DNA from 2 places in the Brachybacterium sp. p3-SID1565 genome. Region 2 is predicted to be linked to the other one. Evidence: predicted binding sites of a transcription regulator. Region 2 holds the regulator's gene; the other holds the start of a gene.
What was found. The regulator HrcA, encoded in region 2, represses chaperone genes, less so after heat shock. The targets are predictions, from matches to a motif close to TTNGCACTCGNNNNNNNCGAGTGCNAA.
Positions count from the first base shown of each region.

Region 1: a site for HrcA is predicted at 1,856-1,882, ahead of groL (chaperonin GroEL). Genes of this name have one in related genera too.

Region 1 covers NZ_JAMBDS010000013.1:29,033-45,135, forward strand. The annotation lists gene groL (chaperonin GroEL) at 1-1,637, opposite strand, end outside; gene M4D54_RS05045 (LytR C-terminal domain-containing protein) at 1,941-2,549, opposite strand; gene M4D54_RS05050 (DUF3263 domain-containing protein) at 2,600-2,905, opposite strand; gene M4D54_RS05055 (uracil-DNA glycosylase) at 3,017-3,796, shown strand; gene M4D54_RS05060 (TrkA family potassium uptake protein) at 3,726-4,373, opposite strand; gene M4D54_RS05065 (TrkH family potassium uptake protein) at 4,438-5,640, opposite strand; gene treS (maltose alpha-D-glucosyltransferase) at 5,868-7,664, shown strand; gene M4D54_RS05075 (polyprenyl synthetase family protein) at 7,787-8,896, shown strand; gene M4D54_RS05080 (squalene/phytoene synthase family protein) at 8,893-9,831, shown strand; partial or broken gene M4D54_RS13855 (hypothetical protein) at 9,786-9,881, shown strand; gene crtI (phytoene desaturase family protein) at 9,888-11,432, shown strand; gene M4D54_RS05090 (lycopene cyclase domain-containing protein) at 11,429-11,821, shown strand; gene M4D54_RS05095 (lycopene cyclase domain-containing protein) at 11,818-12,204, shown strand; gene M4D54_RS05100 (prenyltransferase) at 12,201-13,085, shown strand; gene idi (isopentenyl-diphosphate Delta-isomerase) at 13,086-13,688, opposite strand; tRNA gene M4D54_RS05110 (tRNA-Thr) at 13,858-13,929, opposite strand; gene M4D54_RS05115 (DsbA family protein) at 13,981-14,814, opposite strand; gene M4D54_RS05120 (serine/threonine-protein kinase) at 14,933-16,103, opposite strand, start outside.
Region 2 covers NZ_JAMBDS010000014.1:26,114-39,131, forward strand. The annotation lists gene M4D54_RS05280 (NADPH-dependent FMN reductase) at 24-575, shown strand; gene M4D54_RS05285 (16S rRNA (uracil(1498)-N(3))-methyltransferase) at 584-1,405, opposite strand; gene dnaJ (molecular chaperone DnaJ) at 1,408-2,541, opposite strand; gene hrcA (heat-inducible transcriptional repressor HrcA) at 2,615-3,625, opposite strand; gene M4D54_RS05300 (DUF3097 domain-containing protein) at 3,826-4,719, shown strand; gene M4D54_RS05305 (DUF4870 domain-containing protein) at 4,893-5,549, shown strand; gene hemW (radical SAM family heme chaperone HemW) at 5,673-6,851, opposite strand; gene M4D54_RS05315 (MOSC domain-containing protein) at 6,848-7,654, opposite strand; gene lepA (translation elongation factor 4) at 7,663-9,543, opposite strand; gene M4D54_RS05325 (M23 family metallopeptidase) at 9,702-10,346, opposite strand; gene M4D54_RS05330 (alpha-E domain-containing protein) at 10,390-11,304, opposite strand; gene M4D54_RS05335 (circularly permuted type 2 ATP-grasp protein) at 11,294-12,955, opposite strand.

The DNA.
Region 1 (16,103 bases), on a different contig from region 2:
CACATCATGCCGCCCATGCCTCCCATGCCGCCCATGTCGTCGCCACCGGCGGGAGCCTTGACGGGCTCCGGCTTGTCGGCCACGACGGCCTCGGTGGTGAGGAACAGGCCGGCGATGGAGGCGGCGTTCTGCAGAGCGGAGCGGGTGACCTTCACCGGGTCGAGGATGCCGGCAGCCAGCAGGTCCTCGTACTCGCCGGTGGCGGCGTTCAGGCCCTCGCCCACGGGCAGGCTCTTGACCTTCTCGGCCACGACGCCGCCCTCGAGACCGGCGTTGATCGCGATCTGCTTGAGGGGGGCCTCCACGGCCACCTTCACGATGTTGGCACCGGTGGCCTCGTCACCCTCGAGGGTGAGCTTGTCGAAGGTGTCCTTGCCGGCCTGCAGCAGGGCCACGCCGCCACCGGCGACGACACCCTCCTCCACAGCAGCCTTGGCGTTGCGCACGGCATCCTCGATGCGGTGCTTGCGCTCCTTCAGCTCCACCTCGGTGGCGGCACCGGCCTTGATGACGGCCACGCCGCCGGCCAGCTTCGCCAGGCGCTCCTGGAGCTTCTCGCGGTCGTAGTCGGAGTCCGAACCCTCGATCTGGGTGCGGATCTGCTTGACCCGACCGGCGATGCGCTCGGCATCGCCCGCGCCCTCGACGATGGTGGTCTCGTCCTTGGTGACGACGACCTTGCGGGCCTGGCCCAGCAGCTCGAGACCGGCGGTCTCCAGCTTGAGGCCGACCTCCTCGGAGATAACCTGGCCACCGGTGAGGATGGCCATGTCCTCCAGCATCGCCTTGCGGCGGTCGCCGAAGCCGGGGGCCTTGACGGCCACGGACTTGAAGGAGCCGCGCAGCTTGTTGACCACCAGCACCGCCAGGGCCTCGCCCTCGACGTCCTCGGCGATGATCGCCAGCGGCTTGCCGGACTGGATGACCTTCTCCAGCAGCGGCAGCAGGTCCTTGACGGTGGAGATCTTCGAGCTGATCAGCAGGATGTACGGATCCTCGAGCACGGTCTCCTGGCGCTCGGCGTCGGTGACGAAGTAGGGCGAGATGTAGCCCTTGTCGAACCGCATGCCCTCGGTGAGCTCCAGCTCGAGGCCCATGGTGTTGGACTCCTCGACCGTGATCACACCCTCCTTGCCGACCTTGTCCAGCGCCTCGGCGATGAGCTCGCCGATGGCCGGGTCGGCCGCGGAGATGGCGGCGGTGTTTGCGATCTGCTCCTTGGTGTCGACCTCCTTGGCCTGCGACAGCAGGGTCTCGGAGACGGCCGCGACGGCCTTGTCGATGCCGCGCTTCAGAGCGATGGGGTTGGCGCCGGCGGCGACGTTGCGCAGGCCCTCCTTGACCAGGGCCTGGGCCAGGACGGTGGCGGTGGTGGTGCCGTCGCCCGCGATGTCGTCGGTCTTCTTGGCGACCTCCTTGACGAGCTCCGCGCCGATCTTCTCGTACGGGTCGTCGAGTTCGATCTCCTTGGCGATGGAGACGCCGTCGTTGGTGATGGTGGGGGCGCCCCAGGACTTCTCGAGCACGACGTTGCGGCCCTTGGGGCCGAGGGTGACCTTGACGGCGTCAGCGAGCTGGTTCATTCCCCGCTCGAGACCGCGCCGGGCCTCCTCGTCGTAAGAGATGAGCTTGGCCATGTGTGGAATCTCTCCCGTGTGGTGTGGTGTCCACCCGACCCTGTGCCCGCGACGGACGAGACCCGCAGCCGTGTTCATGTCCCACGGCCCCGGGCCCCTCACGGGGCCGGAATGTTCGTGGTCGGCGGGCGCGAGCGCCCCCGATCAGGCCTTCGCCGGCCGCGGATCCGTGCCTCGGGAGGCGCTGTCACTCACGGCCGGTGAGTGCCAGCTCATCATAAGCACTCTCGACCCGAGAGTGCTAACTCTCGACCCAGGGCCGAGGCCGGCACATCGGGGAACAGTCGATCAGCGACCGCTCGATCAGCCGTCGTTCCCGCCCTCACCCTCCTGGCCTCCGCTTCCCGGCTCGGTCACGGCGACGAAGGTGATGCGCGATTCGTACTCGTCGCTCTGTCGGGCCTCACCGGCACCGACCTCCTGGGCCAGGGCCTGGGCGGTCTCGGCATCGGCCTCGTCGCGGTAGAACACCACCGGTTCCTGCTGCACGTTGTCGGCGGTGCCGATGCTCACCTGCTCCCAGCCGGAGCCCTCGAGGGAGTCGCGCCAGGCGCCGGCCATCCCATTGATGCCGCCGGCGTTGATGACCATCACCGGGATGGAGCGATCGGGTTCGGGGGCCGGGGCCTCCTCCTCGCCCTCGGCGCCCTCCTCCTCCGCAGGAGCCTCCTCGGTGGTCTCCGATGCGGCGGGCGAGGTGGGGTCGCTCGCGCGGTCGTCGCCGTCCCTGCCCATGCCTCCGATCAGGAACAGCAGCACCAGCAGCGTCACGAAGGCCGCCGCGATGATGACGAGGTAGATGAGGTTCTGACGCCAGAACGGCTCCTCGGCGCGGTGCGCACCGTGGAACGTCGCGGCATCGGCCTCGTCGTCGAATCGATCGGGCGGGTACGGGTACTGGGTATCGGCCACGGGCCTATTAAACCCGTTCGGACCGGCAGGGGGTGGGAGCACACGCCTGCTCAGGCCACCCTGTGGTCCGGAGCTGCGGTGGAGAGGTCGTCGGCCGAGGTGCGCCGGTCCCGCAGGCGGTTCACCAGGGCAGGGGCGGCGCGCAGTGCTGCCGGGTCGTCCAGCAGGGCGTTCAGCCGCACGTAGTAGGCGGTGCGGGACATGGCCAGCTGCTCGCGGATCACGCGCTCCTTGGTGCCCACGAAGCGGAAGGTGCGCGACTCCAGTTCGAGGATGCGCCGGTCCCGCTCGGACAGCTCCTCCCCTGCGCCCTCAGGGCGGGACGGGTGATCGGAGTGCGCATCGGCGGGGGGCATGGGTGGAGCGTACGCGGGCGGCGGCTCGCTCCCGCAGCGGCGCGCCGGGCCTCGTCGAACCCCGTGGTGGGACACGCATCACCGCTCCGGCCAGCATGGAACACTGTCGCCATGCCGAAGCCGCTCGCCCAGATCATCGCTCCCGACTGGGCCGAGGCCCTCTCCCCCGCCGAGCAGCGGATCCATGCCCTAGGTGACTTCCTGCGCGAGGAGGCCGCCTCCGGTCGCGGGTACCTGCCCCAAGGCGAGCACGTGCTGAGGGCCTTCACCCGTCCTCTCGCCGAGGTGAAGGTGCTGATCGTGGGGCAGGACCCGTACCCCACTCCCGGGCATCCCATCGGGCTCTCGTTCGCCGTCGAGGAGCACGTGCGTCCCCTGCCCCGCAGCCTTGCGAACATCTACTCCGAGCTGCAGGCGGATCTGGGCATCCCGCCCGCCGCGCACGGTGACCTCACCGCCTGGCAGGAGCAGGGGGTGCTGCTGCTGAACCGGGTGCTCACCGTGAGGCCCGGCTCCCCCGGGTCGCACCGCCGGCGCGGCTGGGAGGAGATCACCGAGCTCGCGATCCGTGCACTGGTGGCCCGCGGCGGGCCCCTGGTGGCGCTGCTGTGGGGGAAGGACGCCCAGTCCCTGGTGCCGATGCTGGGAGCGGTCCCCTACGTCGCGAGCCCCCACCCAAGCCCCCTGTCGGCCTCCCGCGGGTTCTTCGGTTCCAGGCCGTTCTCGCGGGTCAACGAACTGCTGGCCCAGCAGGGCGGCCAGCAGATCGACTGGCAGATTCCGCCGACCGACAGCGGCACGGCAAGCACGGACCGCGACCTCAGTCCAAGCGGCCGAAGCGCTCCAGGTTCGCCTCCTGCCCGGCGACGATCAACTGATCACCTGGGTTGAACGTGGTCTGCAGGGAGACGTACTCCCAGTCCCGCCCGGCCGGGCAGCGGGCGATCAGGCGCACATCGAAGCGTTCCGCGATGCGGGCATCGGCCGCGGTGCGGTGCAGCAGACGGTTGGGGACGGGGAACAGGCCCATGGCGAACCCCCGCCCGTAGGTCACCCATTCCTCGGCCCGATCCGCGATCCGGTGCGCGACCCGTTGCCCGGTCTCATGCTGGGGTTTGATCACGTGGGCCACCCCGAGCTGGTCGAGGATCTGCGCGTGGTCGGCCGATTCGGCCTTCGCCCAGAGGTCCTCGACTCCTGCCCGCAGGAGGTGGGAGCACGCCAGCACGCTGGCTTCCAGGCGGCCGCCGACCGCGACGACCACCCGGTCGGCATCGCGCACCCCGAGCTGGGAGTGCACCTCTTCGCGGGTGATGTCCGCCCGCACCACATGGGTGAGACGCCCGTCGTGGTCCTGCACCACGGTCTCATCCTGGTCGACCCCCAGGACTTCGACCCCCAGGCGCGTCAGTTCGACCGCGAGAGCGGAGCCGAACCGGCCAAGCCCCAGCACCACGACACTGCGCACATGGTGCTCCTCATCCTTCGGATCGCGGCGGGACAGCAGGGTTCGATGGGCCGATGGCGTTCGATTAGCCAATGAGGGGTCGCTCCTTCGGTGGTTCGTACAGCAGGGGCCGAGGCCGTAGTGCCAGGGCGGTGCCCAGGGAGATGGGGCCCACCCGCCCCACGAACATGAGCAGGGCGAGGATCAGGCAGGACGCATCGCTGAGCTGCGGGGTGATCCCGGTGGACAGGCCGGTGGTGGAGATCGCCGAGGCCACCTCGAACAGCACCCGGTCGAGGGGGTGGTCCTCCAGGGCCATCAGCGCGGCGGTGGCCCCCAGCAGCATGATCGACATCAGCCCCACCACGGTCACCACCTGCCGGTTCACCCCCTGCGGGAGCCTCTTGCCAAAGGCGATGACGTGGCTGTCGCCGCGCAGTTCGCTGCGGATGGTGAGCACCAGGATCAGCACCGTGGTGATCTTCAGACCGCCGGCGGTCCCGGCGGGGCCACCGCCGATGAGCATGAGGATGACGGTGCTCAACCAGGTCTCCTCCCGCATCGCGCCCACGTCCACCGAGTTGAACCCGGCCGTGCGGCTGAACACCGAGTGCAGCAGGGCGTTGAGCACCTTCTGCGGCCAGTCCATCGGCCCGAGGGTGCCGGGGTTGGAGTGCTCGGTCAGCAGTGTGGTCACCAGCCCGGCCAGCAGCAGGATAGGGGTGCCGGTGAGCACGAGTTTCGTGGTCAGCGTCCAGTGCCGGGGGCCGTGCCGTCGTCGCAGCAATTCGGCGATCACGGGGAAGCCGAGCCCCCCGGCCACCACGGCCGCGGCGAGCGTCAGCGCCACCAGGGGATCGTCGGCATACCGGATCAGACTGTCACTGTGCGGGGAGAACCCGGCGTTGTTGAACGCGGAGACCGCGTGGAAGACGGCACTGCCCGCCGCTGGCAGCACGGGAAGCCCGTCACGCAGGGCGAAGGCGGTGAACAGGATCGCGGCCACCACCAGTTCGATGAGGAGGGAGGTGACCACGATGCCTCGCACCACCGCGCCCGCGTCGCCCAGTTCGGCATGGATCTCCTTGCCCGCGGTCACCCGTGCGCGCAGGCCCAACCGACGCATCGTCACCAGTCCCAGGAGAGTGGCCAGGGTCATCACCCCGGTTCCCCCGATCTGGATCAGCAGCAGGATCACCACCTGCCCGAAGGTCGTCCAATGGGCGGGGTCCAGCACCACCAGGCCCGTCACCGACATCGCCGAGACCGCCGTGAACAAGCTGTCCACCAGACCGGTCCAGGTTCCATCAGCGGAAGAGACCGGGAGCATCAGAAGAGCGGTCCCGCCCATCAGTACGGCCCCGGCCCCGGCGACCGCGATGCGGGCGGGGGAACTGCCGGGCCTTGCGAGAACCGCGTGTGGCACGGCCTGAACCTACCACCGGACGGGGCCGCCGCCCACCACCGCCTCCACTACGCTGGGGCCTGCCGCGCAGACGATCGAAGGAGCAGGCTATGGCCCTGAACGCCACCCAGTTCTCGCCGCAGGGACCGGGCGTCGACTACGACCCCCACTGGTACCGAAAGGCCGTGTTCTACGAGGTGCTGGTGCGCGCCTTCGCGGACGGCAACGGCGATGGCACCGGTGATTTCAGCGGCCTGATCGATCGCCTCGACTACCTGCAGTGGCTGGGCATCGACTGCCTGTGGCTGCCGCCGTTCTTCGCCTCCCCCCTGCGCGACGGCGGGTACGACATCTCCGACTACGAGGCCGTGCTGCCCGAGTTCGGCTCGATCACGGACTTCGAGCGCCTGGTCTCCGAGGCGCACCGTCGCGGCATCCGCGTGATCATCGACCTGCCGCTGAACCACACCTCCGACAAGCACCCCTGGTTCCTGGAGTCACGCTCGGACCCGGAGGGCCCCTTCGGCGACTTCTACGTGTGGTCCGACACCGACGAGAAGTACCAGGAAGCGCGGATCATCTTCGTGGACACCGAGGAGTCGAACTGGACCTTCGACCCGGTGCGCCGCCAGTTCTTCTGGCACCGCTTCTTCTCCCACCAGCCGGATCTCAACTTCGAGAACCCCAAGGTGCGCGAGGCCGTGCTCGACGTGGTGCGCTTCTGGCTGGACAAGGGGATCGACGGGTTCCGCGCCGACGCCATCCCCTACCTGTTCGAGGAGGAGGGGACCGACGGGGAGAACCTGCCGGCCACCCACGACTTCCTGGCGGAGCTGCGGGCGTTCGTGGACGAGCACTGGCCGGGCAAGGTGATCATCGCCGAGGCCAACCAGTGGCCCCAGGACGTGGTGGAGTACTTCGGTACCGAGGACCGGCCCGAGTGCCACATGTGCTTCCACTTCCCGGTGATGCCGCGCATCTTCTACGCGCTGCGGGAGGGCTCGGCCCGCCACATCATCGACATCATGGCCGACACCCCGGAGATCCCCCCCGGCGCCCAGTGGGGCACGTTCCTGCGCAATCACGACGAGCTCACCCTGGAGATGGTCTCCCCCGAGGACCGCTCGGCGATGCTCGGCTGGTACGCCCCCGATTCGCGCATGCGGGCCAACATCGGCATCCGTCGCCGCCTGGCGCCGCTGCTGGACAACTCCCGCTCCGAGCTGGAGCTGATCCACGCCCTGCTGCTGTCCCTGCCCGGCTCCCCCTTCCTCTACTACGGTGACGAAATCGGCATGGGGGACAACATCTGGCTGGAGGACCGCGATGCGGTGCGCACGCCGATGCAGTGGACCCCGGACCGCAACGCCGGGTTCAGCGAGATCACCGATCCGGGCAAGCTGTACCTGCCGGTGATCCAGTCGCTGGTGTACCACTACTCCACCACCAACGTGGAGGCGGAGATGGCCCACTCCGGCTCGCTGCTGCACTTCGTGCGGTGGATGCTGGCGGTGCGGCGGGAGCACGAGGCCTTCGGCATGGGTGCCTACCGGAACATTCCCGCGGACTCGGACCGGGTGCTGGCCTTCACCCGCACCTACGACGGCGCCGAGTACGGCGAGGAGGCGGACTCCCACGCCGAGACCCTGCTGTGCGTGTTCAACCTGTCCTCGCAGCCGGTGACCGCGACCCTCGATCTGGGCGGCCTTGCCCGCCGCACTGTGCGCGACCTGTTCGGAGGCCATGAGTTCCCTGCCGTGAGCGAGGACGGCACCCTCACGATCATGCTGGGCTCGCACGGCTACTACTGGCTGAAGGTGCGACCGCTCTCCCCCGAGGGTGAGCCGATGACCACCACCACCGCCATGCCGGTGATCAGTGACGAGGACGCCACCAACGCCATCTGAACGCAGCACCCGGTAGAGCTGCTTGCCTGCTCAGAACAGTGCGCTGCGAGCTGGAGGGAGGCGCCTCCCGCGCCTGGGAGGAGCCTCGGTGGCCTCCGCCCGGCATATGGTTGACTAACCCAGTGAACTATCTGGGCCTCGACGCCATCGACCTGGCAGCAGTGGATTCCACCCTGGAGCGGTTCGTGCGCACACAGCAGGACTGCGGCCAGGGAGCCGGCGATCACGGGCGTTCCCTGTGGGAAGAGGTCCTCACCCACACGCGCAGTGGGAAGCGCCTGCGCTCACGCCTGGTGGTGCTGGCCGCGCACGTCGGTGAGCGCGGGCCGTCTGCTGCGACGGCCGATGCGGTGGCCGCGGTCGCCGCCGTGTACGGGCTGCTGCACGCGGCGTTCATCCTGCACGACGACGTGATCGACCGCGACGACATGCGCTACGGGCGTCCCTCCCTGCACGCCTCGCACGCCGCGGGCGCGCGTTCGCGCGGAATGTCCGGAGAGTCAGCCATCCACCGGGGGTACTCCCGCAGCATCCTGGCCGGCGATCTGGCCCTGGCCGCCGCGTACCGTCTGCTGCTGGCCGGCACGGCTGAGGTGCAGGCCCCCGAGCGGGAGCAGCTCCAGCGGATCCTGCACGACACGGTGGTGACCACCACCCTGGGCGAGCTGCTGGACGTGGAGCTGGCCCTCGCTCCGGCAGGTGGCGATGCCGGCCCCGCCGACCTGCGCAGCGAGGCGCTGCGCACCGCCGAGCTGAAGACCGCCGTGTACACGTTCCAGGCACCGCTGATGTCCGGTGCTCTGCTGGCGGGTCTTGAGACCGAGCAGGTCCAGGCCGTCGGGCGGATCGGCACCCAGCTGGGCATGGCCTACCAGCTCGAGGACGACGTGCAGGGAGTGTTCGGCGACCAGGAGAGCACCGGCAAACCCGTGGGCGGTGACCTTCGTGAGGGCAAGCACACCTACCTCATGGCCTCCGCACTGATGTCTCCTCAAGCGGCGGAGGTGCGCGAGCTGCTGGCCCGCTCGGCCGTCGCCACCGATGCAGATCTGGCCGGCATCACCGTGTCCATGCGGGAGCTGCTCACACGGTGCGGGGCCCTGGATGCGACGAGCGAGCAGATCCGGCGGCACGCCCATCAGGCACAGCAGCACATCGGACCGGCGCAGCTCCCCGATCCACTGGGCAGCACACTGCGCCGCCTCGCCGAGGAGATCGGAGCGCCCAGGTGATCCAGCAGCCTCCCGTGCCCCATCCCCAGGCGGCCCTCGACGCCCGCGCATACACCGCTGCGGCCGTGCGTGCGGCGGACCGGGTGATCGATGCGTACTCCACCAGCTTCGGCTCCTCCACCCGGCTGCTGGGCACCCCGGTGCGGGGCCGGGTGCGCTCCGTCTACGCACTGGTGCGGGTGGCCGACGAGATCGTCGACGGCGCCGCCGAGGGGTGCGGGCTGGAACCGGATGCCATCGCCGCAGCACTGGATGACTACGAGACGCGCACCGAACAGGCACTGGCCAGCGGGTTCAGCAGCGATCTGGTGGTGCACGCCTTCGCTCGCACCGCCCGCGCCTGCGGCATCGGCTCTGAACTGACCCGCCCGTTCTTCGCCTCCATGCGCGCGGACCTCACCGTCAGCGAGCACGATCCCTTCTCCTTCGCGCAGTACGTGTACGGCAGCGCGGAGGTGGTGGGGCTCATGTGCCTGCACGTGTTCACCACCGACCGCTCCCCCGTGCCCGTCGCCCCCTCCCCGGCGCTGCTCGAGGGCGCCCGACGCCTCGGCGCGGCCTTCCAGAAGGTGAACTTCCTGCGGGATCTGCGGGCAGACGCGGTGGGTCGCGGACGCAGCTACTTCCCCGGAGTGGACCCGGCCACCCTCACCGACCAGCAGAAGGATGAGCTGCTGATCGACATCCAGGCGGACCTCGCCGCAGCCCGGGAGGCGATCGTGCTGCTGCCGGATTCCAGTCGCACCGCGGTGCGCGCGGTCCACGACCTGTTCGCCGCTCTCACCGACCGCCTGGCCGCGACCGACGCCGAGGAGCTGCGGACGGGGCGGGTGCGCATCCCCGACGCCCAGAAGGCCGCGATCATCGCGCGGGCCGCTCTGCAGGAGCGGGGCCGTGGCCTGCGAGCGCGCAGGCCCGACGGGAGGAATCGCTGATGGCACGGGTGATCGTGATCGGTGCGGGGATCGCGGGGCTCGCCACCGCGGCCCTGCTGGCGCGGGACGGCCACCGGGTGACGGTGCTCGAGGCCCGGGATCAGCTGGGCGGTCGGGCCGGCCGCCTCAGGCGAGAGGGCTTCGTGTTCGACACCGGGCCGTCCTGGTACCTGATGCCGGAGTGCTTCGAGCACTTCTTCGAGCTCCTGGGGGAGCGCATCGAGGACCACCTGGAGCTGGTGGACCTCGATCCGGCGTACCGGGTGTACGGCGAGGGGCACGCCGAGCCGCTGGACGTGCGCTCGGACCGGGCCGCGGCGGTGGCACTGTTCGAGCAGGTCGAGCCCGGGGCGGGCAGGCGCCTGGAGCGGTACCTGGACTCCGCGCGGCACACCTATGAGCTGGCCACCCGGTCCTTCCTGTACACCACCTTCTCGGGGGTGCCGCTGGGCACCGCCCTGCGCTCCCTACCGCATCTGCCGAAGCTGGGCCGGCTGCTGCTGGAGTCCCTGCATTCCCTGGTGAGCCGTACGGTCCAGGACACCCGGCTGCGGCAGATCCTGGGCTACCCGGCGGTGTTCCTGGCGGCCACGCCGCGCACCGCGCCCAGCCTGTACCACCTGATGAGCGCGATGGACCTGGAGGACGGTGTGAAGTACCCCCAAGGGGGGTTCCACCGCATCATCGAGGTGATCGCCGACCTCGCCCGTGCCGAAGGGGCCCAGATCCGCACCGGCGCGGAGGTCACCGCCATCCGCACCACCGCACCGCGCGGGCTGCCGGGCCTCAGTCGCGCCCGCGCCACCGGAGTCACGGTGCGCACCGCCGCCGGCATCGAGCAGATCGATGCGGACGTGGTGGTCTCCGCCGCGGATCTGCACCACACCGAGACCCGTCTGCTCCCGCAGGAGCTGGCCACCTATCCGCAGCGGTACTGGGATGGCCGCACCAGCGGACCCGGTGCCGTGCTGGCGCTGCTGGGCGTGGAGGGCGCGCTCCCGCAGCTGACCCACCACACGCTGCTGTTCACGAAGGACTGGGATCGCAACTTCGCCCAGATCGGGGCCGCGCAGCCCACGGTCCCGGATCCGGCCAGCATCTACGTGTGCCGCAGCTCCGCGACCGACCCCACCAGCGCCCCGGCCGGCAGCGAGAACCTGTTCGTGCTGATCCCCGTCTCCCCCGATGCTCCCACCGGCCGCGGTCTGGGCCGCGGCGGGGCCGACGGCAAAGGCGATGCCGACGTGGAGAGGGCCGTGGACCAGGCGATCGCGCAGATCAACGACTGGGCCGGGGTGCCGGACCTGGCCGATCGGATCGTGGTGCGGCACAGCGTGGGACCCGGCGACTTCGCGACTGACCTGCACTCCTGGCGCGGCAACGCACTGGGCCCTGCGCACACGCTGCGGCAGTCCGCCTTCCTGCGCGGCGCCAACCGCTCCCGCCATGTTCCGAACCTGCTGTACGCCGGTGGCACCACGGTTCCCGGGGTCGGTCTGCCGATGTGCCTGATCAGCGCGGAGAACGTGCTCAAGCGCCTGCGGGGCGACCGCAGCGACGGCCCGCTGCCGCCGTCGGCCCTGCCGCGGATCGCGCCATGATGGAGTTCGTGACCTCCTGGGCCTACCTCGCGGCGATCATCGCATCCAGCGGCTGCATGCTGCTGCTGGACCACCGCTTCCGGCTGTACCTGTTCCGTGACCGGCGGCGCGCGCTGAGAGTGCAGGCGGCTGGGGTGGGGCTGCTGCTGGTGTGGGACCTGGTGTGCATCGCGCTCGGGGTGTTCGCGCGCGGCGAGGGCCCGTATCTCAGCGGCTACGAGATCGTGCCGCACCTGACGATCGAGGAGCCGTTCTTCCTGTGGTTCCTGTGCCACCTGACGATGGTGGTGGCCACGGGTGCCGATCGTCTGCTCTGCGCCCGTGCGGGCGGCAGGGATGGAGCGGCTGCCTCCGGTGCCGGCAGCGCAGGACGGACCGGCGCGGCATGACCTACCTGTACGTGAACCTGGTGGTGATGGCGGTGGCGGCCGTCGCGTCGGCCCTGGCCCTCTCGCACGTGCAGCGGCGGCGCAGACGACGTGTCCTGCTGACCTCGCTGATCGCCTTCACCGTGGTGGCGGTGCTCACCGCGGTGTTCGACACGATCATGATCGCGGTGGGTCTGTTCACCTACGCCCAGGAGCATCTGATCGGCTGGCACATCGGCCTGGCGCCCATCGAGGACTTCTCCTACGTGCTGGTGGTGGCCCTGCTGCTGCCCGCGCTGTGGGCGTTCCTGCGCCGGGACCCTGATCGAGCCGGCCCTTTCCGAGCAGAGCCGGTCGGACATGAGCGAGAAGATCGTGACCCAGCAGAAGGAGGCCTGCGATGAGCGCTCCGGCCCGCAGCGGCAGCCTGCTCTCGTCCCTGCTGCAGACCTCACGCCCGCTGTCCTGGGTGAACACCGCCTACCCGTTCGCAGCGGCCATGCTGCTGACCACCGGACGCATCGACCTGCCGCTGGTGATCGGCACGCTGTTCTTCCTGATCCCCTACAACCTGGCGATGTACGGGATCAACGATGTGTTCGACTACGAGTCCGATCTGCTGAACCCCCGCAAGGGCGGCGTGGAGGGCGCGGTGGTGGACCGCAGCCACCATCGGATGATCCTGGTGGCCTGCATCGTCGCCTGCGTGCCTTTCCTCGTCTACCTGTACGCGGTGGGGACGATCGCCTCCGCGGTGGCGCTTACGGTCACCATGGTCGCGGTCGTGGCGTACAGCGCCGAGGGCCTGCGGTTCAAGGAGGTGCCGTTCCTGGACTCGGCCACTTCGGCCACCCATTTCGTGGGCCCGGCCGTGGTGGGTGCCCTGCTGCCGGACGGCCGCCTGGGTGCCTCGGCAGTGCTGGTGCTGGCGGCGTTCTTCTCCTGGTCGATGGCCAGCCAGGCCTTCGGGGCGGTGCAGGACGTGACCGCAGACCGGGCCGCCGGCCTGGGGTCGATCGCCACGGTGCTGGGTGCGCGGGCGACGGTGCTGGTGTCCATGGGGCTCTACGCCCTGGCCGCGGTGCTGCTGGTGCTTCCGTGGGAGCTGTTCTCCCTGTCAGCGGTGCTGATGCTGCCGTACATCGCCAACATCTGGCCGTTCCGCGCCCTGCCCGATGAGCGCGCGGAGAGGGCCAACGCCGGCTGGCGGCGCTTCCTGTGGCTGAACTACCTCACCGGTTTCCTGGTGACCATGCTGATCATCGCGCAGGTGCGGTGGGGCTGATCAGCCGGCCGCACCTGTCCTGAGCGCCTCCCGCGCGCGATCGTCGGCGATGTGCAGGGCGAGCCACGGGCTGACCACGAAGGGCGCAGCCTGCACCGCAGCGACCAGGTCCTCCCCGGGCAGCCAGCGCTGCTCGGCGACCTCCTCGGGGTTGGGCGCCGGCAACTGCTCCGGCTCCACCTGCAGTCGTACGACGAACACGGGGCAGATCTCGTTCTCGACCACCCCGCTGGCATCGACCGCGCGGTAGCGGAACTCCGGCAGGAGCGGCTCGGGCTCTCCCAGCCACGTCGGATCGATGCACAGCTCCTGGGCGGCGCGCCGGCGGATCGCCTCGGCGGTGGACTCCCCGGGTGCCGGGTGCCCGCACAGCGAGTTCGTCCACACCCCCGGCCAGGTCTTCTTCGACAGGGCGCGGCGGGTCAGCAGCACCCGGCCGTCATCCGCCATCAGGTGCGCGGAGAAGGCCAGGTGAAGCGGGGTCCGGTCGGTGTGCACCTCGGATTTCAGCTCCGTACCCACCGCGGTGCCGTCCTCGTCCAGCAACACCACCCGCTCCGCCCCGCCGGCATCGGCAGTCTGGTCGTCGGTGCTCTCGTGCATCACAGCGGCTCCTGACTTCGCTGACTGGGTCAGCCGAACTGTAGGCCACCGTGCTGGGAACGCCGGGGCTCGCACGCACCTGCCGGCAGCACCTCACGCGGCCCTGGGTCCTGCGGTGCTCGTGCTGCGGCCACGTGATGGCCCTGCCGTCGGCCAGAGCCGTTCTCAGAGCTGGAGACGAGATTCGAACTCGCAACCGCCTGTTTACAAGACAGGTGCGCTACCGTTGCGCCACTCCAGCGGGATGGGGCCGGTCGATCACAACCGGCCCCGACATGCTACCGGGGCCAGGTCAGCCCTGGCCGCCATCGGAGGCACCGCCACCGTCGGAGGCCCCGCCACCGTCGGACGGGGCGGGCGCGTCGTTGCCCGCGGCCCGCACGGCCTCGAGCAGGGCGCCGGGGGTGGACCAGTCCTGGAACTCGGTGCCGTCGATCTCCACGTAGGGAGTGCCGGAGGTCTTCTCCTGGGCGTAGCCGTTCGCCGTCTGGCGCACCCAGCCCTGGTAGGTGCGGCCGTCGATGCAGCTCTGAACGCTGTCGGAGGCACCGGCCTGCTGCGCGAACTCCCACATCTCCTCGTTGCTCAGGCCCGCGGTGCCCTGCGCGGGCTGATTGTCGAACATGGCCTGCTGGAAGGCGAGGGCGTTGTCGGGGTCGTCCTCGTACACGCACACCAGTGCGTTGGCCGAGCGGGTGGAGAAGTCACCGGAGCTGGAGGAGCGGTCCATGATGCGACGGGGCACCAGGTGCACGGTCGCCTCCTCCTGCTCGACGATGGTCTGCAGGTCTGCGCCGTTGACCTCCTCGAAGGTGCCGCAGTGGGGGCACATGAAGTCCAGGTGGACCTCCAGCACCGGCTTGCCGGAATCGCTGGGGGCGCCCAGGGTCAGGTACCCCTGGCCCTCTGGGATTCCCTGCGGCGTCGCCACCGGGCCCTCGGGCTGCAGCGAGCGGTAGATGAGGTATCCGGCCCCGGCCAGGAGCACGAGAGCGGCGATGGTGATCACGGCGATGACCACGGAGCGCACGGTGCGCTGCCGGCGCAGCTCGGCCTGGCGCTGCTTGCGGATGGCTTCCCGCTGCGCCTCACGGCGGCTCTGCGCTGACTTCGACGACGAGGCCATGTTCTCTCCTCACCCCCGGGTGGGGCGCTGCGGATGGACGGGACGGGGGCGAGTGTAACCCTCGCAGGTCAACGTCCGAGGCGCCGGAACCACGCTCCGGGTATGCCCGGAAGGTCGCTCAGCGGCGCCAGACGGCGATGTCCTCGAGTCTGGGGCCCGCGCCGAAGGGGAAGTAGTCCACCGCCCCGCCGCGCGCAAGGATCGTCGTGACCACCGCGGCCACCAGCAGCAGCAGGAGCACGGCCAGCACTGCCGACCACACCCGGTCCGGGGCGGCGGCGTCCACCATGCGATGCGCACCCGCGCGGGTGGTGCGACTGCCGATCCCCACCCAGGTGATGAGCAGGGTCACTGTCATCGCGGTCGCGAAGGCAATGCCGTCGGGCGGTGGGGCGGCGCGCAGCACGGTCCAGGCTGCGTCCACGGCGATGCCCACGAGCAGGCCCAGCAGCAGCGGGAGCAGCGCCTGGAGCGCGATCTCGACCAGGGACAACAGCATCCGCAGGGGGGCAGCAGCCCCCACGGCCCACTGAGCGCCCGATCCCGCGGCGCCGCGGAGGCGTCGCTGCGCGAGGGCCTGATGGGACCGCTCCCATGTGCGGGCCAGGGCTCCCAGCACCAGCAGCAGCACCAGCGAGATGTAGGGGGCCACGGCGGCCAGGCCGATCAGCAGCAGGTGCCCGGTCCACACCAGCAGGGGTCGGCGCGGCGGCGGGGCGGGGGCCGACCAGGGACCGTACGGGGTCATCTGCCCGGGCATGGCGCCAGGCGCGGCCCACCCGGGCGCCGTGGGCACCTGGGCAGGGGCTTGCACTACCGGTGCATGACTGCGCATCTGCGGTGCAGGCGCGACCTGGGGGCTGCGCTGCACCGGGTACCCCCCGCCGTTCACCGGAGGCTGCGCATGCTGCGGCACCACGGGCATCTGCCGGGTCGGGGTGCCCATCACCGGCAGCACCTCGGTGGCCGGCCCGCGGTCCGGGATCGGCTCCGTTCGTGGCCCCGAAGCGGAGGGATGGTCCACCACCGGCAGCACGGCGGTGGGCGAGTCGATCGGTTCGAGGACCTGGGTGTCGTCCGTCCCGGCGGGGATCGCCTGCGTGTCGGGGAGCGATGACGGTCCCTCAGCCGCAGGGAGCGCCTCGGTCACTCCCTGCGGGGGTGCGTGGCGATCGGCCTCATGCGCGACTGTGGGCGCCCCGTCCTCGGGGGCGGGCGCGCCCCCCACGACGGCAGCGGTCTCACCCACCGGCGCGTCGGCCCCGCGCCCGGCGGTGCCGCCTGCCTCG
Region 2 (13,018 bases):
ATGCGGGAGGGGTTGCACTACCCATGACGAGAATCGGACTGCTCATCGCCAGTGTTCGCCCCAACCGTGTCGGGGAGCACATCGCCCAGTGGGTGCGCGACGGCCTCGATGCCCGCGAGCACGAGGTCGAGATCGATCTGATCGACCTGCGGGAGACCGTCCTTCCCGCCTTCGACGGGCTCACCAGCCCCAAGGCCGATCCCACCAAGACCACCGATCACGCGCGCGCCTGGGGTGAGCGGATCGAGGCGCTGGACGCCCTGATCATCGTGACCCCGGAGTACAACGGCTCCTACCCCGGTGCTCTGAAGAACGCGATCGACTACCTGCACCAGGAGTGGAGCGGCCTGCCGGTGCTGCTGGTCGGCTACGGCTGGGGAGCCGGGGCCGGAGTCCTCGAGCTGCTGGAGAGCCTGATGACCCACGTGGGGGCCGACGTCATGGGCTCCGTGGGCCTCGCCTTCCCGGCGGATCTCTCCCTCGAGGGCGAGATCCACGTGGGCGAGGAGAAGCTCACCGCCCTGCGTGAGGGATTGGAGACGCTCGAGGCCAAGGTGCTCACCTCCGTCGCCTGACGGGGGATTCAACCCCAGCGCCCGATCAGAGCACTGAGCACGGCGATCGCAGCGGGGCCGGCGGTCGAGGAGCGCAGCACCTCGGGCCCCAGCAGCACGCTGCGCGCCCCCGCCTCACGCAGCTGGACGAGCTCGCCGTCGGCGATCCCGCCCTCAGGGCCGACCAGGACGATGATCTGCGCCGCTGCGCCCACGGAAGCCGACGCCGCATCCGCGGCCGATCTGCGGCCCATCCTCCGCAGCTCGTCGGCCAGACTCATCAGGCCCACGGATTCCTGCTCGTGCAGCACCAGCACCAGGGACCCTGCCTCGGTGCATCGGCGCACCTCGTCGACCAGCTGCATGGTGCTCACCGGCTCGTCCACCCTCGGGATACCGGGGCGGCGGCACTGCTTGACCGCTGCTCGGACGGTGTTCTCCCATTTGGCGCGGCCCTTGCGCTGCTTCTCGCCGCGCCACACGGCGACGGACCGCTCGGCCTGCCAGGGCACCACGCGATCCACCCCGAGCTCGGTGGCCGATTCGACGGCCTGCTCGTCGCGTCCTCCGGTGGCCAGGGCCTGCACCAGCGTCAGCCGCGGCGTGCGCCGGGCGGGGGCCGACGGCCCCGCCAGCAGGTGCAGGTCCAGGGCCTCCTTGCGGGCGGCCGTGACCTCGGCGAGCACCTGGCGGCCGGCGGCATCGGTGAGCAGGATCTGCTCCCCTACGCCGAGGCGCGCCACCTTCGCCGCGTGGCGGCCCTCCTCGCCGTCCAGGGTGAGGGCAGCGCCCCTGCCGGCATGCTCCAGCGCGTCGTCGAGGATCAGGAAGGCGGGCGGCGTGGTGGGCATGATCAGAGGTCGCGCAGGCGCTCGCGGAGCTTGGCGAAGGGGCCCTGGCCCTTGCGGCGGGTGGCCTCGTCGCCGCGGATGCGGGCGAACTGCTCGAGCAGGTCACGCTCCTCGTCCGAGAGCGAGGTGGGGATGTCCACGTCCAGCACCACCCGGATGTCGCCGCGGCGCTCGCGCCGCAAGGGGGTGACGCCCAGGCCCTTCAGGGTGATCTCCTCGCCGGGCTGGGCGCCGGGCCGGATGTCCAGCTGCTGCACCCCGTCGAAGGTCTCCAGCGGCACGGTGGCACCGAGCGCGGCGGAGGTCATCGGCACCTCGACGGTGGTGACCAGGTCCTCGCCGTCGCGGTCGAACATGTCGTGATCGGCGACGGTGAGCTCGACGAAGAGGTCTCCAGCCGGCCCGCCGGCCTCACCCACCTCTCCCTCGCCGCGCAGCTGGATCCGGGTGCCGTTCTCCACCCCGGAGGGCACGCGCACGGTGACGGTGCGCTCGGTGGTGACGCGGCCGTGCCCGGAGCACGCGGTGCACGGGGACTCGATGACGTCGCCGTGGCCCTCGCAGGTGGGGCAGGGGGCCATGGTGACCATCTGGCCCAGCAGCGACTGAGCCACGCGCTGCACGTGGCCGGAGCCTCCACAGGCGGTGCAGCGGGTGGGGCTGGTGCCGGGCTCGCAGCACGAGCCGTTGCAGCGCTCGCAGCGACCCGCGGTGCGGAAGCGGATCTCCTTCTCGGTGCCGAACACGACGTCACGCAGCTCGATGCCCACGCGGCGCAGCACGTCGCTGCCGCGGCGCTGGCGCGGGATCGGGCCCTGCCCACGGCCGCCTCGCATCCCGGCGGCACCGGCGAACATGTCGAAGATGTCGTTGAAGTCGAAGCTGGCGCCGCCCCCGGGGAACCCGCCGGGGAAGCCGCCCATGCCGGGGCCTCCGCCCATGTCGTACTGTCGGCGCTTGTCGGCGTGGGAGAGGGTCTCGTACGCCTGGGAGACCTTCTTGAACCGCTCGGCGGCGTCCGGATCGGGGTTGACGTCCGGGTGCAGGGTGCGAGCCAGCTTGCGGTACGCCTTCTTGATCTCCTCGGTGGAGGCGTCACGGGAGACACCGAGCAGGTCGTAGTAATCGTCGTTCACTGTGCGAAGTCCTCAGGAAGGGAGACGGTGGTAGCGGGGGCGCTCGTCCCGGGCTGCGGGACGCGGCGCCGTGTCATTCCAGGTAGCGGGAGACGTAGCGGGCGATGGCCTGCACGGTCGAGATCCCGGTGACGTAGTCCATGCGGGTGGGGCCGAGGATCGCCATGTGCGAGCCCGCACCGTACCCGGCGCCGACCACGGCGGCCTGGGTGAGGGCCTCGGTCTGCAGCTCCGAGCCGATGCGCACCTCGACCGAGCCGGGCTTGGCGTGCATCTCGGTGAACAGGCGCAGCAGCACCAGCTGCTCCTCGAGCACGTCCAGCAGCGGCTCCACATCGCGGGCGAAGTCCTCGGCGGAGCGGGCGATGTTGGCGGTGCCGGCCATCATGATCCTGTCCTCCGCGCGGGAAGCGGCCAGGATGCGCAGCGCCGTGACGACCTCCTCGACACTGGGCCGGTCCGCTGCCGGCTGGGCATCGATCAGCTCCAGCAGCGCCCGTTCGACGTCGGTGACCTCATGGTCGGCGACGGCCCGGTTCAGCTGGTCCCGCAGCCCCTGGTAGAAGGCGTCCTCCCGAGCGGCCAGCAGCGGCACGGTGCGCTGATCCACCCGGCCGGACTCGGTGATCAGCACCACCAGCAGCAGGGAGTCGGCCACCTTCACCAGCTCGACGTGGCGGATCCGCGCCTGCTTGCGGGCCGGGTACTGCACCATCGCCACCTGATGGGTGGTCTGGGCCAGCAGCCGTACGGTGCGCAGCAGCAGCTCCTCGACGTCACCGGCATCCTCCAGGAACGCCTGGATGGCGCGGCGTTCGGGGGCCGACAGCGGCTTCACGGTGGCCACGTGGTCCACGAAGGTGCGGTAGCCCTTGTCCGTGGGGACGCGACCGGCGGAGGTGTGGGGCTGGGTGATCAGCCCCTCCTCCTCGAGCACCGACATGTCGTTGCGCACCGTGGCGGCGGAGACCCCGAGATCGTGCCGGTCCAGCAGGGACTTGGAGCCGACGGGTTCGCGGGTGGAGACGTAGTCCTCGACGATCGCGCCGAGGATCTGCAGCTTCCTGCTGTCCGTTGGTCTCACCTCCTGCAGGGACCTGCTGGTGCCGGGCAGGGCGCTCACGCCCGGCCACCAGGATTAGCACTGGGGGATGTCGAGTGCCAATCCTACGCGCTCACGACCTGTCCTCAGCGAACCGGGCAGGAGGCGTTCGCCACGAGCCGAGACCGCCGCCGTCCGGGACCGATGCGAGACGGTCACCCGGCGTGGCGCCTCGGTGTACGGTGTGCGCCGTGCCCGACCGCTCTTCCCCCTCCTTCGACCGCTACGGCCGCGACGTGCTCTCCTCCGAGCCTCCGCCGCACCACCGCCGCCGTCCCGCCGCCCGCGAGGTTCCCGCCCAGCGGGACCTGGTGGTCGAGGACGCGGCGACCGGGTACACCGGCGCGATCACCCGCGTGGAGAAGGCCGGCGGTGTGCACGTGGTCGAGCTCGAGGACGCACGTGGCCGCCGCCGCGGCTTCCCCCTGGGGCCCGGGTTCATGATCGACGGCAAGCCGGTGGTGCTCACCCTCCCCCAGCGGGCTCCAGCACCCAGCGGCCCCAAGCGCTCCGCGAGCGGCTCGGTGTACGTCGAGGGCGCGAAGGCCAGGACCGCCCGCGCCTCCCGGATCTGGGTCGAGGGCAAGCACGACGCCGAACTGGTGCAGAAGGTGTGGGGTCACGACCTGCGCATCGAAGGAGTCGTCGTCGAGCAGCTCGAGGGCGCCGACAACCTCGTGGAGCGAGTGCAGGCTTTCGGTCCCGGCCCGGGACGCCGGCTCGGTGTGCTGGTGGACCACCTGGTGACCGGCTCCAAGGAGTCCCGGATCGCCGAGCAGGTGATGCGCCTGCCCGGCGCCCCCGGCAACGTGATCGTGCTGGGGCACCCCTACGTGGACGTGTGGCAGGCGGTGCGCCCGGCACGCGTGGGCCTGAAGGCATGGCCGCACGTGCCCCGCGGCACCGACATCAAGGTGGGAACGCTCAAGGCCCTGGGCTGGCCGCACTCCGATCAGGCCGACATCGCCGAGGGCTGGCAGCGCATCCTGGCCACCGTCCGCTCCTACGCCGACGTCGAGCCCACCCTGTCCGGGCGGATCGAGGAGCTCATCGACTGGGTGACCGTCGAGGGGTGAGCACCGCGTGCCCAACGAGGGTGCCCGATGCGCAACCTGCGACCGGGGGCTATCCCCCGCCTGATCGGGAGGCGCGCCGCGGGGCCCAGATCAGGTGCTCTCGGTAGGCTGGGGGCATCCGACCACGACGGCGGCGGCCATCTCGGCTCCCCGTCCTGACGAAGAGGGGACCCATGAACGAGAACTCGCATCCCTACGATCCCTACCGCGATCAGCCCGCGAACCCGGGCCCCGCGGCTGCGTCCGAGGCCGGCGCCGCCCAGCACGGCGCTGGCCACCAGCAGAATGCCGCCTACGGCCAGCAGGGCGCTGGCCATGGTCAGCCGAACGCCGGCTACGGCCAGGCCCAGGGCAGCGCCTACGCCGGGCAGGGCGCCCCGCAGGGAACCCAGACCCTCGATGCTCTGCCCGCAAACGTCAAGGGCGTGTACGAGGGGCCCCTGTCGGGCCAGCCCACCACGGAGTCCGACGCCAAGCTGTGGTCGATGTTCTCGCACCTGGCGGTGCTGCTGGGCCATCTGCTCAGCTGGGGCTTCCTGGGCTGGATCGGCCCGCTGATCATCTTCCTGATGTACAAGGACCGCAACCGGTTCGTGCGCTACAACGCCGCCGAGGCCCTCAACGGTGCGATCGCCGTGGTGATCGCCCAGGTGGTGCTCGGGGTCGTGCTCGGCATCTTTGGGTTCGTCACCCTCGGCCTCGGCTTCGCGGCGTTCCCGCTGGTCGGCATCCCGGCGCTGATCCAGCTGATCTTCGCGATCATCGGTGCGGTCAGGGCCAACCAGGGCGAGTGGTGGAACTACCCGCTGAACATCCGCCTGGTCAAGTGACCTGACCGCAGAGGGCAAGCCCCCGGAGCCGGCCGCGCGTCGTGCTGTCGGGGGCTTCGTCCTGCACGGGGTGCGCACCCGCGGCCCGTACCGGGTGTGGCGGGGAGCCGCTGCGCTGGGGTCTCAGGGCACGAGGTCGCGGATCACCGCGTCGGCCAGGAGCCTGCCGGGTCGCGTGAGCACCGCCCGGCCCGCTGCCAGGGCGTCCGCATCCAGGTGCCCCCGGTCCCGATGCACCTCCAGCATGGGTCGTTGGGCCGGTGGGACCACGTCCACGTCGAGCCCGTCGATGATCCGCAGTTCCAGCATGATGCGCTCCATGCGGCGGGCCTTAGGATCGACCTGTTCGGACTCGGCGACCGGAAGCTCCCCGGCGTTCAGCTTCGCCGCGTAGCGGCTGGGGTGCTTCACGTTCCAGGAGCGCAGGCCGTCGCGATGGCGGTGCGCGCCCGGGCCGATGCCCCACCAGTCCTTGCCCTGCCAGTAGGCGAGGTTGTGTCGCGAGCGGTGCGCGGGGCTGCGCGCGAAGTTGGAGACCTCGTACCAGGACAGGCCGTCGGCTGTGGCGAGGTCGTCGATCAGCTCGTACTTGTCGGCCATGTCATCGCCGTCGGGTGGGGTGATCTCCCCGCGCCGCAGCCGGCGCGCCATCGCCGTGTTCCCCTCGATGATCAGGGAGTATGCGGACAGGTGGTCCACACCGCAGGACAGTGCCGCGCGCACGGAGGTCTCCACATCGGCGAGGGTCTCCCCCGGCGTGCCATAGATCAGGTCCAGGCTGACGGCCAGGCCCGCCTCCCGGGCCCACTGCACCACCTGCGGCACCCGCTCGGGGTCATGGGTGCGGTCCAGGGTGCTGAGCACCGAGCGCACCGCCGACTGCATGCCGAAGGAGACCCGCGTGATGCCGCCCTCGGCGAGCTGGGCCAGGGACTCCGGCGTGACCGAGTCCGGGTTCGCCTCGGTGGTGACCTCCGCACCCGGCGCCAGGGGGATCAGGGAGCGCAGGTGAGCGAGCATCGCGATCAGGTCCCCGGCCGGCAGCAGGGTGGGGGTGCCGCCGCCGAAGAACACGGTGGAGACCTGCTGGTACGGGTACCCGCCTGCCGCATCCGCAGCGAGGGTCAGGTCCATCTCGCGCATCGCGTTGGCGGGGTACTCGCGCTGCGAGCCGCCCCCGCCCAGCTCGGTGGCGGTGTAGGTGTTGAAGTCGCAGTACCCGCACCGCACCGCGCAGAACGGCACGTGGATGTAGACGGACAGGTCCGGGGGCCCGGAGGCAACGGGGGGTGCCGGGGTCACAGTCCCATGCCCAAGCCCAGGCCACGACCGGTGGAGCGAAGACGGTCGGGGAACGCGACGGGCGCCTGATCGGTGCTGCCGGATTCATTGGCATCGCGCTCGAGCACGCGCAGCGCGGCCTGCACCAGGGACTCGTACAGCACGGTGCCGGTCTGCCCGGCCCATGCCAGCAGGTTACGTGCCTGCTCGGCATCCAGGCCGCGGAACGCGTCGCCGATGGTCACGCCGTGCTCGGGGCGGTGCAGCACCTCGATCGCGTCACCGGCGGTGACGTCCCCCTCGGTGAGCACGCGGAAGTAGGCGCCGCAGCGTCCCACCTCGGTGAAGCGCCGGCCGAAGCGACGGTCCCCCATGCGAGCGGTGAAGGTGCCGCACGGGGTGCGGGGGCAGGTGGCCTCGATCTGCGCTGTGCCCACCTGCCAGCGCTCCCCGATCAGGGTCTCGTCGGTGTCGTAGCCGGTGGTCACCAGGTTCTCCCCGAAGAAGCCGTCGGGCAGCTCCTGCTCGCGCTCTGCGGCAAAGGCCTCCCGGGTCTCGCGGGCGTAGGCGTAGACGGCCTTGAAGATGCCGCCGTGGTGCTCACGATCGCCCTGCACATCGCCCAGCACCCCGTGGGTGAGCAGGGTGACGGGATGGTCCACGGGCCGCTTGTCGATGCCGCTCATCAGGCCGCGGTCGGGCACCGGGAACAGCTGGGCGACGGTGCACACGGCGGCGATGCGGGGTGCCCCGGAGGGCTGCGCCGGGGGTCCGGGCGCAGGCTCGGCCGCGGCCGATGCGCTGGGGGCGTGCGCGGGGTCCACGGAACCTCCTACTTCTTCTTGCCGTCCTTGCCGGTGTCCCCGGCGTCGGAGGACAGTGCGGCGATGAAGGCCTCCTGGGGGACCTCGACGGACCCGATGTTCTTCATCCGCTTCTTGCCCTCCTTCTGCTTCTCCAGCAGCTTGCGCTTGCGGGAGATGTCGCCGCCGTAGCACTTGGACAGCACGTCCTTACGCATGGCGCGGATGTTCTCACGGGCGATGATGCGGGAGCCGATGGCGGCCTGGATGGGCACCTCGAACTGCTGGCGCGGAATGAGGTTCTTGAGCTTGCCGGCCATCTCCACGCCGTAGTTGTAGGCCTTGTCGCGGTGCACGACGGCGCTGAAGGCGTCCACCGGGTCGCCCTGCAGCAGCATGTCCACCTTGACCAGGTCGGCGGTCTGCTCCCCGGAGACGTCGTAGTCCAGGGAGGCGTAGCCGCGGGTGCGGGACTTCAGCTGGTCGAAGAAGTCGAACACGATCTCCGCCAGCGGCAGCGTATACCGCAGCTCCACGCGGTCCTCGCTGAGGTAGTCCATGCCGCCCAGGCTGCCGCGCTTGGACTGGCACAGCTCCATGACCACGCCCACGAACTCGCTGGGCACCAGGATGGTGGCCTTGGCGACCGGTTCGCTGATCTCCCGCACCTTGCCCTCGGGGAAGTCCGAGGGGTTCAGCACCTCGACCTGGGTGCCGTCCTCCATGGTCACGTGGTACACCACCGACGGGGCGGTGGAGATCAGGTCCAGGTTGAACTCGCGCTCCAGGCGCTCGCGCACGATCTCCAGGTGCAGCAGCCCCAGGAAGCCCACACGGAAGCCGAAGCCCAGGGCCGTGGAGGTCTCCGGCTCGTAGTTCAGGGCAGCGTCGTTGAGCTTCAGCTTGTCCAGGGCGTCACGCAGCACCGGGTAGTCGGAGCCGTCGATCGGGAACAGCCCGGAGTACACCATCGGCTTGGGGTCCGCGTAGCCGGGCAGCGCTTCGGTGGCCCCGCGCACGGAGGTGGTGACGGTGTCGCCCACCTTGGACTGGCGCACGTCCTTCACACCGGTGATCAGGTAGCCCACCTCGCCGGGGCCGAGGCCCTGGGTGGGGCTGGGCTCCGGGGAGCTCACGCCGATCTCGAGCAGCTCGTGGTGCGCTCCGGTGGACATCATGGCGATGCGGTCGCGGGCCTTGAGGGAGCCGTCGACCACACGCACATAGGTGACCACGCCCCGGTAGGTGTCGTACACGGAGTCGAAGATCATGGCGCGGCAGGGGGCGTCCACCTGCCCTTCCGGGTGGGGCAGGGTGCGCACCACGTGGTCCAGCAGCTCCTCGACTCCCTGGCCGGTCTTGCCGGAGACCCGCAGCACGTCCTCGGGATCGACGCCCACCAGCTGACCGATCTCGGCGGCGTACTTGTCCGGGTCCGCGGCGGGCAGGTCGATCTTGTTGAGCACCGGAATGATGGTGAGGTCGTTCTCCATCGCCAGGTACAGGTTCGCCAGGGTCTGCGCCTCGATGCCCTGGGCCGCGTCCACCAGCAGGATCGCCCCTTCGCAGGCGGCCAGCGAGCGGGACACCTCGTAGGTGAAGTCCACGTGGCCGGGCGTGTCGATCATGTTCAGGGCGTAGTTGGTGCCGTCGACCTGCCAGGGCATGCGCACGGCCTGGCTCTTGACGGTGATGCCGCGCTCGCGCTCGATGTCCATGCGGTCCAGGTACTGGGCGCGCATGAGGCGCTCGTCCACCACGCCGGTCATCTGCAGCATGCGATCGGCCAGCGTGGACTTGCCGTGGTCGATGTGCGCGATGATGCAGAAGTTGCGGATGCGCTCCTGGGGCGTCGAGGCGGGCTGGATGTCCGCGGCCTCGTCGGCGGCGATCCTCGGGGTCACCGGCATCCGTCCTTTCGTGGTGGCAGGTCGTGGTGGCAGGCGCGCACCGCGGTCGCGGCGCGCCGTCCATCGTCTCACGGGCACCGGGTTGGTACTCAGCGGGGCACGGCGCGAGTGCTCACGCTCACCCGGCGAACCGTGCGATGCCCCGGGGCGCCGGCTGCTCACTCGCCTTCGATCACGGAGCCGTTGCGGGGAAGGCCGCCGGGGAAGGTGATGGGCAGTGCCCGGGCCCGGGTGGGATCTGCATCGTCCATCGCCTGCAGGTGCACGTGGGGCTCGGTGGAGTTGCCGGAGTTGCCGCACTGCGCGAGGACCTTCCCGCGGTGCACCTGCTGGCCTGGTCGGACCATCAGGCTGCCCTGCCGCAGGTGGCACAGGGCGAGGAACACGGCGGGGCCGGCGACGCCGGCGTCGGCCTCGATGATCACGTGGTTTCCAGCGAGTCCGGTCCAGCCTTCGGCCGCGCGTCGACGCTGGGTGAGCATGTAGCCCACCGAGGGCAGCCCGCGATGGGCGGCGTGATCCGGTTCGCCGTCGTGCGCGGCCCGCACGGTGCCGTCGATCGGGGCGCGGATCTCACTGCCGAAGCCGACGAAGTGCTCCGGTGCCTCCGGACGCAGGAACGACCGGAGGGTGTAGGCGCCGGAGCGCCCGTCCGCCCCCACCGGTGTGAGGTCGATGGACTGCTCCAGGGCATAGAGGCGCGTGCCGTGGCTGGGCATCCGGTCGGCCGGGCTGTTCTGCACCAGCCAGCGCCCGGGTCCGGGAACGCGCAGCGGAACGGGGGTGCGGGGTCTTCGTGCCATCACGTCCTCATCCGGGGTGCCGGGGTCGGTGGGGCCCGGCCGGTCAGGTGCCGGGCTCGAAGTACGTGCTCTTCAAGGCGCGGCTGACGGCGACGGTGACCCGCTGCAGCTGCTCCATCTCGGTGTCGAAGTCAGCGACGATGTCGTCCAGGGAGCGGTACCGCAGGCTGGCGGCGGCCCGGCCCACGATCCGGCGGGCCGGGTCCTCGGTGCCCATGCGGTCGAAGGAGCTGCCGTGCAGCTTGGCCAGGATGTCCAGGGCCTCGTCCAGCTCGATCAGGCAGTGCGCCGCCGAGCGGGGGAAGATCGAGTCCAGCAGCAGGAACTCGATGGCCCGTGCGGCGCGCACCCGGCCCCGGTAGGAGCGGATGTAGGCCTCGTGGGCGCTGCAGCTGCGCAGCAGCATCACCACGTTGCCGTCGGTGGCGTCCTCCAGGTCGTGGCCCTGCAGGATGCGGGCGACCATGTCCACGCGCTCCAGCAGTTGTCCCACCCGCAGGAACAGCCAGGCCTCGTCACGGGTCATCGAGGCATCGATCAGGCCGTTCACCACGGCGCAGCGGTCCTTGGCGAACTGGAAGGCGCCGTGCATCCGGGAGGGCCGCACCGAGCGGGCCATGCCGAGCGTGGTGGTGTTCAGCGACTCCCACACCTCGGTGGAGAGCACCTCGCGGGCACCCCGGGCGTTCTCACGGGCGGTCTGCAGGGCACCAGCGACGGAGGAGGGGTTCGTCCGGTCGGTCACCAGGCGGTCCAGCACCCGCTGGACGGTGTGGTCCTGCGGGTCCTGCGCTGAGGCGCCGAAGATCGAGTACACGTCCTTGCAGGCACGACCGACGTCGTGGGTGGCGTCCTCGGTGATCGACTGCAGGGACACATCGAGGATGCGGGCGGTCTGGTCCGCGCGCTCCACGTAGCGGCCGATCCAGAAGACGGCCTCGGCGATCCTACTGAGCATCGCTGTGCTCCTCCTGCTCGTCGGGGTCGGGCTGCACGTCGTGGTCCGGCTGGTCCTCGTCCTCCAGGTCGAGGATGGGGATGGCGGCGGTGACGGGTTCGGGCTCGGTGCCCAGCAGGTCCTCGTCCTCGTCGAAGGGCTCGTCCACCCCGGTCTGCTCGACCACGCGCACCTCGCCCTCCGGGGTGGAGACCTCCACCTGCGTGGGGGTCTGCGAGGCCAGCACCCAGGTGTCCTTCGAGCCGCCCCCGCGCGAGGAGTTCACGATCATCTCTCCCTTGGGCAGTGCCACGCGGGTGAGGCCGCCGGGCAGCACCCACACGTCCTCCCCGCTGTTGAGGGCGAAGGGCCGCAGGTCCACGTGCCGCGGCTCGGGCCCCTCCTCCATCAGGGTGGGGATGGTGGACAGCTGCACGACGGGCTGGGCGATCCAGCCGCGCGGATCCTGCTCGAGGCGGGTGCGCAGCTCCTGCAGCTGGGCGTCGGTAGCAGCCGGCCCGATCACGATGCCCTTGCCGCCGGATCCGTCCACGGGCTTGACCACCAGCTCATCGAGGCGGTCGAGCACCTCGGCGCGGGATTCCGGTTCCTCCAGGCGCCAGGTGTCCACGTTGGGCAGCACCGGCTCCTCGCCCAGGTAGTACCGGATCATGTCCGGCACGTAGGTGTAGGTGAGCTTGTCGTCGCCCAGCCCGTTGCCGATCGCGTTGGCCACGACCACGTTGCCGGCCAGGATCGATCTCACCAGGCCGGGCACGCCCAGCATGGAGTCGGGGCGGAACACCTCGGGGTCGATGAAGTCGTCGTCGGTGCGCTTGTAGATGACGTCCACGCGGCGCAGGCCGGCGGTGGTGCGCATGTAGATGCGGTCGTTGCGCTCGACCAGATCGCTGGCCTCGACCAGGTCCACTCCCATGGTGCGCGCCAGCAGCGAGTGCTCGAAGTAGGCGCTGTTGTACCGCCCGGGGGTGAGCACCACCACCGTGGCCTCCTCCCCCACGGCGTGCGGTGCCGCGGCCTGCAGTGCGGCCAGCAGACGGCCGGGGTACTCACTGACCCGCCGCACGGGCCGATGGGAGAACAGCTCGGGGAAGCCCTGGGCCATGGCGCGGCGGTTGGACAGCACATAGCTGACACCGCTGGGGGTGCGCACGTTGTCCTCGAGCACCCGGAAGCCTCCGGAGCCGTCGCGCACCAGGTCGATGCCGGAGATGTGGATGCGCACCCCGTTGGGCGGGCGGTAGCCCTGCACGGCATCGACGATGTAGGTGGAGGAGTCCAGCAGCGACCCCGGCACCACACCGTCGGCCACGGCTCGACGATCCGTGTACACGTCGTCGAGGAACGCCTCCAGGGCACGTACCCGTTGCTCGATGCCGGTGGAGACCAGCGCCCATTCCTCGGCGGCGATGACCCGCGGGATGGCATCGACCGGGAAGGGACGCTCCTCACCCGCGTAGTCGAAGGTGACACCCTGATCGAGATAGCTGGACGCCAGCGTCTCCGAACGGGACCGGAACTCCTCCAGCCCCAGGCCGGACAGGGCCTCGTGGAGGAATCCGTACGTGGACCGCACGTGGCCGTCCGGCGCGAACATCTCGTCGCCGTCGCCTGCGGCGTCGTACTCCTGGAAGAGGGTGTTGCCTGGCATGGCCCCATCTAACACCGTCATCACACGAGGCACGTCCTGGCCCGTCAGCATGATGGCGGGGGC